3 regions of the Paenibacillus sp. EB106-06-01-XG199 genome follow, and region 3 is predicted to be linked to each of the others. Evidence: riboswitches for the same ligand, from Rfam matches in the RefSeq annotation. Region 3 holds a riboswitch; each other region holds the start of a gene.
The links. A riboswitch is a leader RNA that binds a small molecule or an ion and turns the genes downstream of it on or off. The one in region 3 is predicted to bind cyclic di-GMP.
Positions count from the first base shown of each region.

Region 1: another riboswitch for cyclic di-GMP. It lies ahead of AC3WT9_RS24505 (anti-repressor SinI family protein); the one in region 3 lies ahead of AC3WT9_RS26040 (PA14 domain-containing protein).
Region 2: another riboswitch for cyclic di-GMP. It lies ahead of AC3WT9_RS07635 (hypothetical protein); the one in region 3 lies ahead of AC3WT9_RS26040 (PA14 domain-containing protein).

Region 1 covers NZ_JBYTDQ010000007.1:269,186-273,589, forward strand. Annotated here, with positions in the region: gene AC3WT9_RS24495 (hypothetical protein) at 1-878, opposite strand, end outside; gene AC3WT9_RS24500 (helix-turn-helix domain-containing protein) at 1,301-1,633, shown strand; gene AC3WT9_RS24505 (anti-repressor SinI family protein) at 1,733-1,885, opposite strand; cyclic di-GMP riboswitch class I at 1,913-1,997, opposite strand; gene AC3WT9_RS24510 (2-oxoglutarate dehydrogenase E1 component) at 2,482-4,404, shown strand, end outside.
Region 2 covers NZ_JBYTDQ010000002.1:381,521-385,924, forward strand. Annotated here, with positions in the region: gene AC3WT9_RS07625 (ketoacyl-ACP synthase III) at 1-526, opposite strand, end outside; gene AC3WT9_RS07630 (hypothetical protein) at 571-930, opposite strand; gene AC3WT9_RS07635 (hypothetical protein) at 1,067-2,122, opposite strand; cyclic di-GMP riboswitch class I at 2,173-2,264, opposite strand; gene AC3WT9_RS07640 (hypothetical protein) at 2,363-2,629, opposite strand; gene AC3WT9_RS07645 (RNA polymerase sigma factor) at 2,750-3,331, shown strand; gene AC3WT9_RS07650 (DUF4179 domain-containing protein) at 3,300-4,404, shown strand, end outside.
Region 3 covers NZ_JBYTDQ010000008.1:220,961-225,364, reverse strand. Annotated here, with positions in the region: gene AC3WT9_RS26040 (PA14 domain-containing protein) at 72-2,471, opposite strand; cyclic di-GMP riboswitch class I at 2,484-2,564, opposite strand; gene AC3WT9_RS26035 (sugar phosphate nucleotidyltransferase) at 2,701-4,074, opposite strand.

The DNA of each region.
Region 1 (4,404 bases), on a different contig from region 3:
GCCTTCTTCTCAGACTCGAGTTTTGCTTTCTCCTCGGCTTCAAGCTTCGCCTTCTTCTCAGCCTCGAGCTTCGCTTTTTCCTCGGCTTCAAGCTTCGCCTTTTTCCCAGCTTCGAGCTTCGCCTTTTCTTCCGCTTCGAGCTTCGCCTTCTTCTCAGCCTCTTTCAGTCCTTGGATCACGTCAGCGGCCTCCGTATGCATCAGCGAGGTTTCGTCCGCATAACTCCTGGCCTGTTCGGCCGCGGTCGATGCCTGATGATAGGCTGCCTGCACATAAGCGTCCACTCTTCTGATGGAGCTTAACTTTCTAACCATCTCCTGAAATTCGCCCAGCGTCAGATTGGCTTGGCTGAGCAATTGTTCGAATACCGGGATAGCATTATTTTGTGCGGTTGTTAATTGATTAAAATCGACCTCATATGGAGAAAGTCTCTGGTTCACTTCATTGACTTGCTGCTCCAGCTCTAGTTGTGAGCGTGTTAGATAGCCTTGAAGCTCAGCTAAAAGGGCAGCCGCGCCGGCCGCAGCCTCACGCGTTTGTGCAGCAGCCTCTTGAATACCTCCAATACGTCCCTCTGCGGTCTCCGAGTCCGTATTCTTGTCCGTTATCTCCGCTAACGCCTCTCTCGCCGCTTCACGCTGCCAGGCAGCAAGCTTCATCGCCTCGCTGGCTTGGTTGGCAATGTGATCGACCGTACTTGGAAACACAAATGCTGTGGTGATATTGGAGGATTCGGTTGCTGCGACGTCAGTCAGCAATGCATACGTGGGCGTTGTAATTTGGCCGATGCCATAAGCCGAAATCACTACGATCCCTGCAATTTGGGGAAGCGTATACCGACGGATGTTTCTATTCCGGGAAGAACGTGAAAGCCTCACAGGAGCCTCTCCTTTAGCTGCTTGCAATTTCCTGCAAACAAGGTAATCTATTAACATCCAGCCTTTATGACGAACGTTATTCGTTCGTTATAAAGAACTATGACGTAAGTATATGCCATTACTCCTACAAATCAAAAATCGCATTTTGTTGCAATATTCTCAATAAAGAACAATTTATAGTTAACTTCCTGCTTTAAGCTTCATTTTCCTCAGTTTATCGTACTTTTTAACGAACGTTTTTTGCATGAAAAATCTAAATGATACCGCAGAGGAAACAAAAATAATGGGGATGTGGAGTGGAAACGACATAAAAGGGGGATCATTCATACCGGAACTGATTCTATAGTGCTTTGTCCGTCTTACGGTTATTTGATATACTGTAACAAAAAGTACGGAGGGACGTTTTTATCGTGCCAGATAATATGGGAAGTCGTATCCACCATCTCCGTCTGGAAAAAGGCTTGTCTCTTTCGGAGCTTGCGGATAAGGCTGATGTGGCGAAATCATACTTAAGCAATGTGGAAAGAAATATACAATCCAACCCCTCTATTCAATTTATTGAAAAAATCGCTGACGCACTTCAGGTGTCCATTCATGCGCTTCTTTACGGAGAGCCTTCCGGTGTACAAGAGTCACCTCTGGATGGAGAATGGTCCCGGCTCGTACTGGAAGCTATGGCTTCGGGTATAAGCAAGCGGGAATTCAAAGAGTTCTTGGACTATCAAAAATGGCGGCTGGAGCAGAAGGATTCCTGATTCATGCAGGTTCCCTCTCCTGCCGGTCATACAGAAAGGGCACAGCGGAGAGATCCGCTGTGCCCTTTCTGTATGTACAAAGCTATTAACAACCAACCGCTACATTGCCTGCAAAGTCTTCTCATTAAAAAATTGGCGGATTTCATCCGCTTGGATGCCAGCCTGCTTAGCCGACATCAGCAAATAGACCCATTCTAAATCCAGATCAACTGTCTGCAGTTCTCCGTTGTTCCCCTGGTTGGACTTATCCAAGAAATCTCCTCCTAAGATTACGCGTCCCCAGGCAGTCCGGCCGTCGTAGTATTTCTACATTAGACCCGAGACTTTGTGCCCCTGTCTTTCGGCAGGTTTACCCTTTACTGGATCCTTTACATGAAAGGATCTGGCTAGAAATTCATGAAACCGTTATCCGCAATAACATTATACAATATCTTACACGAAAAGTGTGTCGATTTATGGGAATATTGTATAAATGGAAACGGAAAATAATTGATTATTTTGCCAACTGCTTGTACGAATTACTCGATAATCCCAAAAAATTGTAGAACAAGCCTCTTTATCTATGTATGTATATATGAAAACTGAAAACAACATTTTTATTTCATTCATTTCAATCACACCGCCGCATTATTTTCATATAGTTAAGAAACCAAACTTATAATAGTTCTGTATGAATTAGGCACTGAATCATACCGTTTTGCGAACGGATTCAACCAAAGTATGAATTGATTACCCGGCTTGAAAGTTGCACAATAAGATGAGGAATGAAACCGCAAACATCGAAGCTCCACAAGGGCGCCGGCGAAATTTTGGCGCGCGTGGAGTTCATCCGTTAGGAGGATGTATTCATGGCAGCCAAAGATCCCTATAACGAAACTGTGTGGAGCAAGTATTACGGACCCAATTTGGGTTACATCCAAGAGAAATATGAGCAATTTGTAAAAGATCCAACTTTAGTAGAGCATAATTACCGCGATCTTTTCACCCGTTCCGGCCCCCCTCCATTGGCTCCCGATGCTGAACAGGCACCGCTGCCTGTGGTTTCAGGAGATACTGAGTGGCTTAGAAAGGCCGTAAGGGCATCCAAGCTGATCGCCAATATCCGCATACATGGCCATATGGCCGCCAATATCGACCCGCTGGACCGGGGAAACAATCCGATGGCGAAATATTTGGAGTACGAAACCTATGATCTGACCCGCGAGGATTTAATGGCTATGCCCGCCTCGCTGATCTGGGAGAATGCCCCGAATGACGTTCATACGGCCTGGGATGCCGTTCACCGGATGCGCCAGGCCTACACGCAGACCATTGCCTATGAATTCGGGCATGTGCGTGACGAGCAGGAGCTGCGCTGGCTGAACAGCCAGGCGGAATCTACCAGCTCTCCCGCGCCTCTAAACAACACAGAGCGCAAAGAATTGCTGAAAAGGCTGATTCAGGTAGAGCAGTTCGAAACTTTCCTTCATAAAACCTTTGTCGGCCAGAAACGCTTTAGCCTGGAAGGCAATGACGCCTTGGTGCCGATGCTGGATGAAATCGTGCGTGCTGCCGCTCATGACGGTGCCGAGCATATCCTGATGGGTATGGCGCATCGCGGACGGCTTAACGTCCTGGCTCATATCCTGGGCAAACCTTATGATATTATTTTCTCGGAATTCCATCATTCGCCGAACAAGGAGCTGTTCCCTTCCGAAGGCTCCATGGGCATTAACTACGGCTGGACCGGCGATGTGAAATATCATCTCGGCGCTGACCGCGCTGTCCGTGAAGGCGAAACCGTCCGTACACGGATCACTCTGGCCAACAATCCCAGCCACTTGGAATTCGTCAATCCGGTGGTCGAGGGCTTCACGCGTGCGGCCCAGGAAGACCGCAGCACTCCGGGTCTGCCTAAGCTAAACACCAATAAAGCCATGGCTGTGCTGATGCATGGCGATGCTGCCTTCCCGGGTGAAGGCATCGTGGCCGAAACCCTTAATATCGGCAAGCTTAAAGGTTATCAGAACGGCGGTACGGTGCATATTATCGTCAATAACCGGATCGGATTCACGACGGAAAGTGAGGATTCCCGTTCTACCCACTATGCCAGTGACCTGGCTAAGGGCTATGAAATTCCGATTGTGCATGTCAATGCCGATGATCCGGAGGCTTGCATTGCAGCCGTCCGTTTGGCCAGCGCCTACCGCAATCTGTTCAAGAAGGATTTCGTGATCGACTTGATCGGCTACCGCCGCCACGGACATAATGAAATGGATGATCCGGAAACGACACAGCCGATTGTTTATGGTAAAGTGCGCAATCATCCTACTGTATACAAAGTGTACGCGGAACGGTTACAGGAGGAGCGCGTCATCACGGTAGAAGACGTTACGGCAATGAATGCCGAAGCCGAAGGCGTACTGCAGCAAGCCTTTGATAAGATGAAGGAAGGCAAGCATAAGAACGCAGACGCCAAAACCTCAGTTGCCCTGGACAGCGCACCTACACCGCAGCGCCCTACAGCGGTTCCGCTTGACAACCTGCAGGAAATTAACCGGGAGCTGCTGTCGGTTCCGGACGGCTTCCAGGTCTATCCGAAGCTGGAGCGGATTCTACAGCGCCGCAAAGACGCTTTGAATGATGGAGAACGCGTGGACTGGGCACTCGCAGAAGCCCTCGCCTTCGCTACGATTCTGAAGGATGGCACACCGATTCGTCTCAGCGGCCAGGACTCCCAGCGCGGTACCTTCGCGCACCGCCATCTGGTGCTGCATGACAGTGACACAGGG
Region 2 (4,404 bases), on a different contig from region 3:
CTCTCTCCAGCAGAACCGCACAGGCTGCATCTCCGCACAGGCCCTTGGACGCCAGGTCACCTTCTTTGTAGAAACGGGCAATCTGCTCCGACCCTACAATGAGTGCGTATCTAACTCTGGGAGTGGATATCATGGATCGGGCTGCTTGGTCAGCAGCGACAACCATACCTACACAGTTGGCATTGCTGTCATAGATAATGCAGGAATCTTTACCCTCCAGCGCCTGATGCACAAATGCAGCATCTGTCGGAGCGCTGAAATCATGTGTTCCTGAGGAGAATACGATCATATCCAAATCGCTTCCGCTGAGCCCGCAGCTCTTCAATAGCCTTTTGGATGCTTCAATAGCCATATAAAGCGTGCTCTCTTCATAGTCCGCCGCGTAATAACGATTCTTACGGCCAAAGAACTCCCAAATGCCGATAAGCTTGTCCGCTGAAGATCCGGCCTGCAGAGCCAATTCCTCATTGCTGATCTTATAGGCAGGATGGTACACTTCGGTGCTTATTATTTTGACATTAGCCATGGTCGACCACCCTCTGCTTAGATTTAGGATATACGATTTAGGATTTAGGATTTAACGATTGCCCATGCCTCTTCCACCGTGTCCACAAAATGTCCTTTAAATCCGGCGCTTGGAGCTACTCTCTGTAATTGAGATTTGGCTACCACTTTCTTCGGATTCACCAGAACCGCATGTTTAAATCCGTTATACAGCACATAGCAGCGTTCCAGAACCGGCAATATCTCCGGCTTGAAGGGCGCCATATCATTGCAGTCAATAATCAGAGACATCTCGTGAATCGGCAAGGTCGGCATGGACGCCTCGAATATTTCCACTTCTTTTACCGTTTCAGCCAATTCGGCAAATCCATGTAAGCTGATGAAGATGGTGTTGAATTCCGGGTACATTTTAGTTTCTGCGATCATTTTTTAACGCACTCCTCTAGTTGTTTTTTTCAATTTGTGATTGCGGGATTCATTGGAAATAGGTTAATACCCAAGATTTACCGCTTTACTGCTATCATCAAATTGCACTTTTTTTTGATAGTTTCTAAAAATTTATTTATGGTGTTCTGACTATTGTACGAAGCACAATATAGTCATTCGCGTCGCGTGAGATCAAAGTGTCTTTATTAAAATACACAAAATTGTCCGCACTGCGGTTTCGTTCCCCAAGCAAAAAGAGTTCCCCGTTTCGGAGGTTCACTCCGCGGGCTAACAGTTTATTGTTCATCATTTCCGAGAACACCGCATAATTGTCACCCACGATTAATAGATCATTCCGGTCGCCAATAACCCATTCACGTTTAAGCAATACTTTTACCGGGGCTCCGGCTTTACTGCGGTCCATCGTCATATAAATGAAGTAATTTTTGGTCTTGCCGGCAGTATCCACTTCTTTGGAGTCAATCATCCAGACAATATCTTTACCATTCGAAGCTACGAGGTTGAAGGATTCATTTTCTTTCAGCTTATAAATCTCAGTTGTTTTTGAACTTGGCAGATCATACAGATACAACGTGCCGGTGTCCCATTTGCTATAGATGAACTTGTCATCTACAAACTGGTAGACCTGATCAAAACCGAGATCATTAATGGTCTGGGTTTCCAGCGTCGTTTTGTTAGTGAAGTAAAAATATGAGCTACTGCTGTGTGCATAATATTTATCACCCACACCGAGTAATTCCGGATTATTCACTTCCAGCGGAAGCTCGCTTGTTTTTTTGGTTTTCAAATTGTACTGTACCAGCTTCTTCGGGTAGATATTAATTTGCTTAGTCACTTCAATTGTGGACTCATAATAATAAACACTGTCTCCCAGGAGCTGCAAGTTCGTTTTGAACGTGTTAGTTGAAGTGACCTTCTCCGTCGTCTTCTTCTTCCAGTTATGTAAGTACAGCTGATAAGCCCCTTTGCTATCCTTCTCCAGTGAAGCGATCGTGTCACCTGTGAACTTGTAGTTGTAGTCAAGCGGCATGTTATATGCAGTTTTGACATCCGTAAAAGTGTACTTCGCAGCTGCGTGGACCGGAGTGGCAATCAGGGGGCCTGCAGCCAAGACCGCAGCCAGAATAAACGTTAAGCCTGGCCTCAATTTGTGGCGAATCTTCAAAAACATGTTTTTTTATTCTCCTTTTGTTGTATTTAGACAACAAAAAACCAAACTACATGAGCGTCCCCGCTGTCATGCCGCTTTCGTGAGCGGTTTAGACCGGTGGCTTTGCGTCTTCCGCCTTTCGGCGGAGTTGCCTTTGTTCATCAGCTGGCGCTTCCGAATCACAAACATATTTTGGTATTTATTATCTATCTAAATTTATAATTCGACAATAGCAGTCATTATCCTCCTTTTTTCTCACATTCAAATATTGTTCGCTGTATCTGTTTGGCTACGATAGTGCATAGATCCGTTTGACCAGAATATCAGTGGTTTATAGCTCTCCATATGGGATATTCTGCGCGCTAAAAAATCTGTCAAGCCCTCGCTGTGGACCAAACAGTACAAATCAACATCCGAGTAAGCATCCTGCTCTCCTCTGGCATGTGCGCCTTTCAGAAATACCGCCCTGACTGCCGGATCACCCTTTACGGCCAGGCCTACCTGACGGATTGCTTCGTCTTGTTTCATTCTCTCTTCCCCCTGCAATGTGTAGTATGATCTGAACATAATCTTTCTTTTTTATTAAAAGTGAGAAATATTGTGGCGCTGGTGCGTCTTATATACAAATAAATCAATTGGAGGCACTGGATGAAGGCACAGGAAAACGACGAACAAATCATTGCCGAAGTGCTGCAGGGCAACCGGGAGGCCTTTGCGGTACTTGTAGACAAATACAAGTCAAGCTTGTATCGTCTGCTGCTCGGTATGGGCGCCAGTCACCAGGATGCACAGGATTTGGCCCAGGAAACATTTATTAAGGCATACCAGAAACTCCGCGGGCATCATAGCCAATCAAGCTTTGCGGCTTGGCTGTACGCCATTGCGATCAACCACTTCAGGTCACTGAAAAGGCGGAAATCCCCAGGCCTAACAAGCAGTAACTTACTGGAGGAGAAGGATCGCGGGCCAACCCCTGAAGAGCAGTATATGCGTAAGGAAGACGAGCTTGAAATGCACCGGAAATTGTCCAAGCTTCCAGAACGATACCGGATTGTACTGCTGCTTCGCTATACCAATGAATTATCCTATGAGGAAATCTCAGCGATAACGGGAATGCCTATGCATCAGGTCAAAAATTGTCTCCACCGCGCCCGTCAAAAGCTGAAGAAACAATGGTCGAAATCCAGGGAGGGTTCCAATGAAAAAATGGGCTTACACCAATCACAATGACTTGTCCGGCACTGATAACGATCTATTGACGGATTCACAATTGTATACAAGCTCTAATCTAGCTGATGATTTCACAGAGCGCGTTATGGAACAAGTTCGCAATACAGAGATACTGCCTGCCTCCGGGCAACAATTATCCGAGATATCCGGAATGCAAACGGGCCGCACCCTAAAAGGAGGTTTAAAGTGGGGCAGCACTGTTGCTGCAGTGATAGGAATTGCTTCATTACTGTTCTTTATAGGCAAATCAGGTACAGTGTCAGAGACGCTGTCCAACCCTCCACAGAAGCCGTTCCTCCTTGCCAACCAGTGGGCAGAGCTTGGTCTTCTGGACGCCAAAATACTCGGAGTGGTGCAGCAGCCTGGCATAGAGAAAACCGATAAAGGCTATACCTTTGTCCTGCAGGACGTAGTGGCTGATCCTACCCGTTTGGTGCTTAACATTAGCATTACGGATAAAACCGGACATGCTGCCAACGACGCAATGTCCAAATTTAATACCAGCCAATTGGAAATCCATGATGAACAAGGACACAACATCGGAGAACTGAAAGAGATCATGCCCTTGGCCAGTGACATTTATGGAAACTCTGGTCAAGCCTCTCTGCTGTTGACTTACGTATTCCCTGATGAAGGCCCAGGAAGCACCGTAGTTATTCAAGGCAATATTCATGAACTGGCTTCAAACAGTGAAACAGAAAAGGTAGTCGCCGGAGACTGGAGTTTTAGCTATGAAGCAGATATGACCGCAGCACAGGCATTATCGGTAACCACAGATTTGAAGGACCATGTCTATAAAACTCCGGATGGGATGAAGCTGGAGATGGATCAAGTAATGCATACACCTGCAGGTGTCACACTGAAATTCAACACCTCGCTTACTGGAGAGGCAGCCAGCCTTATTTCTGCCAATCTTAATAACGCTCTTGGGCTCATGTTCCATTTTGAGGATGAGAAAGGTGAAGAAGTTTCAAGAATCAACCGTTACAAGTCCGGATATATTACCGACACTTCCTTCGGCTACACTGTCAGATCAACAGAACAAGCCGGCAAGCTGCACTGGACCTACTATT
Region 3 (4,404 bases):
TTTAGGAATTATAATTGTAACGTCTTAACCAGCACCCGCCGGTGAATACAGAAGCTAACCAGTCGCTCTGCTTAGGAAGCGGAAGGAAGAAACAGGGCGCTCGCAGGAACAGTACCCTTCACTTGGCTTGGGCTTTCCCACATTAGACGCGCTCTGGCATCCCCTTGATTCTCGTAATACTCCACTTTAATATCATATAGCTGCCCGGCATTCAGGCTGATGCTTCCCATGCGTTCGGTTCCACTCTGTTTCATCCAGCTGTCAATCACAAGACTGTCATTGACCCAAACGCGGATGCCGTCATCTGAAGTAGTATAGATTGTGTACGTTTCACTGTAGAGCGGCTTAATCTTGCCGCTCCAGCGTACGGAGAAGAAATCGATGCCGATTGCAGCATCCGGGGTGCCTTGACGCCAATTGAAATCAAGAATGGCGTCGTTACGTACAAGTGCCGGAGTGCCTGACAGCAGCATATTATTGAAATATTCTGCCTTTAGTCCATTCTCAGCAGGTGCTGCTGTCGGTGTTGGCACTGGTGTTGGTGCTGCTGTCGTTTGCACCGGTGTTGGCGTTGGAGCTGGCATCGGTGTTGGTGCTGCCGTTGGCATTGGTGCTGGCGTCGGTGTTGGCGTTGGTGCTGGCGTCGGTGTTGGTGTTGCCGTTGGCACCGGTGTTGGCGTTGCTGTCGGTGTTGGCACCGGTGTTGGTGCTGCCGTTGCCGTTGAGGCTGGTGCTGCTGTCGCCGCTAAAGCCGGTTTTGCAATCAGGCTGAGTGTACTGTCCAATTCTGTCTGGCTGGCAGCAGCTGCCCCGGCATTCACAAACAATGCGCTGGCCGGAACCGTCACTTTGGCTTGGCTTTGACTTTGCCACATTAAGCGGATATTCGCATCGCCGGCATTCTCGTAATACTCAACCTTGATGTCGTACAACTGACCGCCTGTTAAAGCGATGCTTCCGGTACGCTCGGCTCCGCTCTGTTTCATCCAGCTGTCAATGACAGCTTTACCGTTAATATAAACGCGGATACCGTCATCCGAAGTGGTAAAAAACTGATAAGTCTCACTATACGTTGGCTTGATTTGACCGGTCCAGCGGACGGAGAAGGAATCTATACCGATTGAAGGATCCGGCGAACCCTGGCGCCAGTTAAAATTAAGCAATGCATCATTGCGCACCAAGGCGGGCGTACCGGAAAGCGTCATGTTTTTGAAGTACTCTCCCTTAAGTCCGCTCACCACAGGCGCTTCCACTGAATCATTAGAGTCAGGCGTTGGTACAGGTGCTGGCGTAACCTTAGGTGTTGGCGTTGCCGTAGATGTTGCCGTTGGTGTTGGCGTCGATGTTGCCGTTGGCGTTGGCGTCGGTGTTGCCGTTGGCGTTGGCGTCGGTGTTGCCGTCGGTGTTGGCGCAGTGGCCGGTGCACTCCAACTCTTATATTGATCCCGGGTCAGTGTATAGCTATCGCTCATGAAACTCTTAATCGTAGTTGTGCTGTTTTTCTCATAGAGCATTTTTCCCCAGTTCATCATGAAAACGAAATTTTTCTGGGAGAGCTTCAGTTTGGCCGTGCTGGGCATCTCACCGTTCTCACCAATACCTATCGGTTTACCGGCAGCCAGACTAAGCAAACTGTCATAGTACTTATTCATATAATCGTTATCATATATATCTGCTGCAAGAACATCCACTTTGCTTGCGCCCGGATAGGTCAGCGCATAAGGATCGGACCAGGCATTCGGTGCATTAGGGTTCCATACCCACAACAGATTGTTTAATTGATGAACGTTCACGAAACGGTCATACATAATATTCCACAGTTCAGCAAAATTACTTTTCTTCCCCCACCAGAACCAGTTGCCGTTCATTTCATGATAAGGTCTCCAAAGTACAGGAACGCCCGCATCCCGCAAGCTTTTAAGAGACACCGCCACTTTATCCAGATCCGTGATCAGGCTGGCGTATTCTGTCGTGCCCGGCGTTACATACCTGTTAAATTCCGCTTGGGTGAGCGGCTTCTGCACATTGGACCAGAGGTACGCCGTCCCCGGCAGATTCTGATGAAAGGTCATTGTGACAATGCCGCCGTTCTTGTACCAGTTGATCGCGCTGTTCACCACATTCTTGCGCTGCGAAGCAGCCGTACTCTCCGACTGGCCGCTAATTACGCCAAGCTCATATCCGTGAAGAGCAGCATATTCTCCGCTTGTTCCCTTCAGCTTGTTGCTGAATTCATCCGGGCTCTCCAAATAATCGTGCTGTCCAGTGATAATCCCTTTTCCGGTAATGGAATAGAGATTACTAAGCAGCTTGACAGCTTCGGCTGAAGCGTCCGGATTAACCGGCACTGCTGTGCTTGATGAGGCTTCTGCGGTTGAAGGCGACAGCCCAAACCCTAAAGGCACAGTGGTTAACAATATGGCAAGAGACAACAATGTGGACAGCAGACGAGACTTACGGTAAGTTTTCAAAATTATCTTCCTTTCGGTAGCCAGGCTGCCACTCTTGCGAAGGCCCTATGGCTTTGCGTCCCTATCTTTCGATTAGGTTTGCCTTGTCGTTTTGGAAGGATTTATCCCTCTTACCGTAAGTATCGTCCCTATGAAGTTTTTATTTAGAGCATTAATAAAAATAGATTAATAAATGGTTCTAAATGCCTGTTTTAGATTTGCAACAATTGGTTAAATAGATTATTTAGGCCTACGAGATAAACTGTTGCAAAGCTATATCTTCCCAATCCAAGGTGATGCGGATGTTATCCTCTTCTACCAGTTCCGAACCGGTCTGTACCTCAATAAACTCTACATCCGTCAGCGCAAGGATCGCATGTTTGGTGCCTTCCGGTATACGAACCACATCTCCTGCCTTGACATTATGCATCTTCTCATTAATCACAATGCTTGCTTCACCGCTGACAAATGTCCAGATTTCACTTCGTTTATGGTGCAGCTGGTAACTGATATTTTTACCCTCTTCGATAAAAATCCGTTTGGTCAGCACTTCATTTCCCTCATCGTATTTCACATAATCTATGACTTTATAATGGCCCCAGCGGCGTTCTTCGTACATCGGTCTTTGTTCAAAAGACTTCAGCACTTCCTTGATTCTCGGACTCTCCGCTTTATGGGTAACCAAAATCCCGTCCGGGCTGGCAGCGATAATCAGATCCTTCGCACCGATCACCGTAATCGGAATATCCAGCTCATTAATCAGGCATGTGCCTTCGGAATCCGCCGTCACGAACCCTTTGCCTACATGATTGCTGTTCATTTCTTCAGTTAGCGTGTTCCAGGTTCCCAGATCCTTCCAGAACCCGGCATAAGGCTGAACTACGATTTTCTCCTCTTTTTCCACCACTTCATAGTCAAAGCTGATGGAAGCAAGCAGTTTGTACTGCTTCTGCAGTTCCTCATAGTTCAGCGGCAATCCCTTACGCTGCAGAATATCAAGCAGATAACCCAGGCGGAACGCGAACACGCCGCAGTTCCAGAGGGCATTCCGGCTGATCAGTTCCTCGGCCTGCTCACGGTCAGGTTTCTCCTGGAAGTGGCTTACCTGCAGATAGCCGCTTGCTCCCGCCTCAGCGCTGGTAGGAATGATGTATCCGTATTTTTCTGAAGCATGCTCGGGTACTACACCCATTAGCGCCAGGTTCGCTCCGCTCTCCTGCATCGTTTGCTCAAGCTGCACTACTGTATCGAAGAAGGCGGCTTCCACATAAGGATCGACCGGGAGGATGGCCACGGTCTCGCTTGGCGAAACGCCTTCCATGGAATACAGGTAGGCTGCTGTCAGGGCAATCGCCGGAAACGTATCGCGGCGTTCCGGCTCAACGATGATAGGCACCTCGCTGCCAAGCTGGCTCTGAATCATTTCCACCTGGCTGCGGCCGGTAGCCAGATAAGCCGAACCCGACATATTAGCTTCCTCCAGCTGCCGCCATACCCGTTGCACCATGGATTCCGGTTCCCCCGTTGGGCTCTCAAGTACCTTCAGAAATTGCTTCGAACGTGAATCGTTAGACAATGGCCAGAGACGTTTACCTGAACCGCCTGATAGAAGTACCAGTTTCATATGGAACCCTCCTCATTATGTGTTGACGCAAAAATATCGGATTGTTATTGTGAGCTACGAGCTAAACAGCAACCTCGAGATGCTAGAATGTTTATAGCGCGCTGTTGCTGCGCGATAGCCTTCAGATACAACTGTTACGGGAGTCACTGCAAGGAATGTTTGGACTTTCGGCCGCTGTTGTCTGCAGATTTCTTGATTTATACCGCTGTCCGCGGTGGAAATCCGCAGACAAAGGCGGACGCATTCGCTCCTACAGTTCCAAAATTCCTCTCCGTTCCATTCCATAACAGCTTCCTTAGATGGATTCCAGCTGGGCTATGCGCCCTAGCA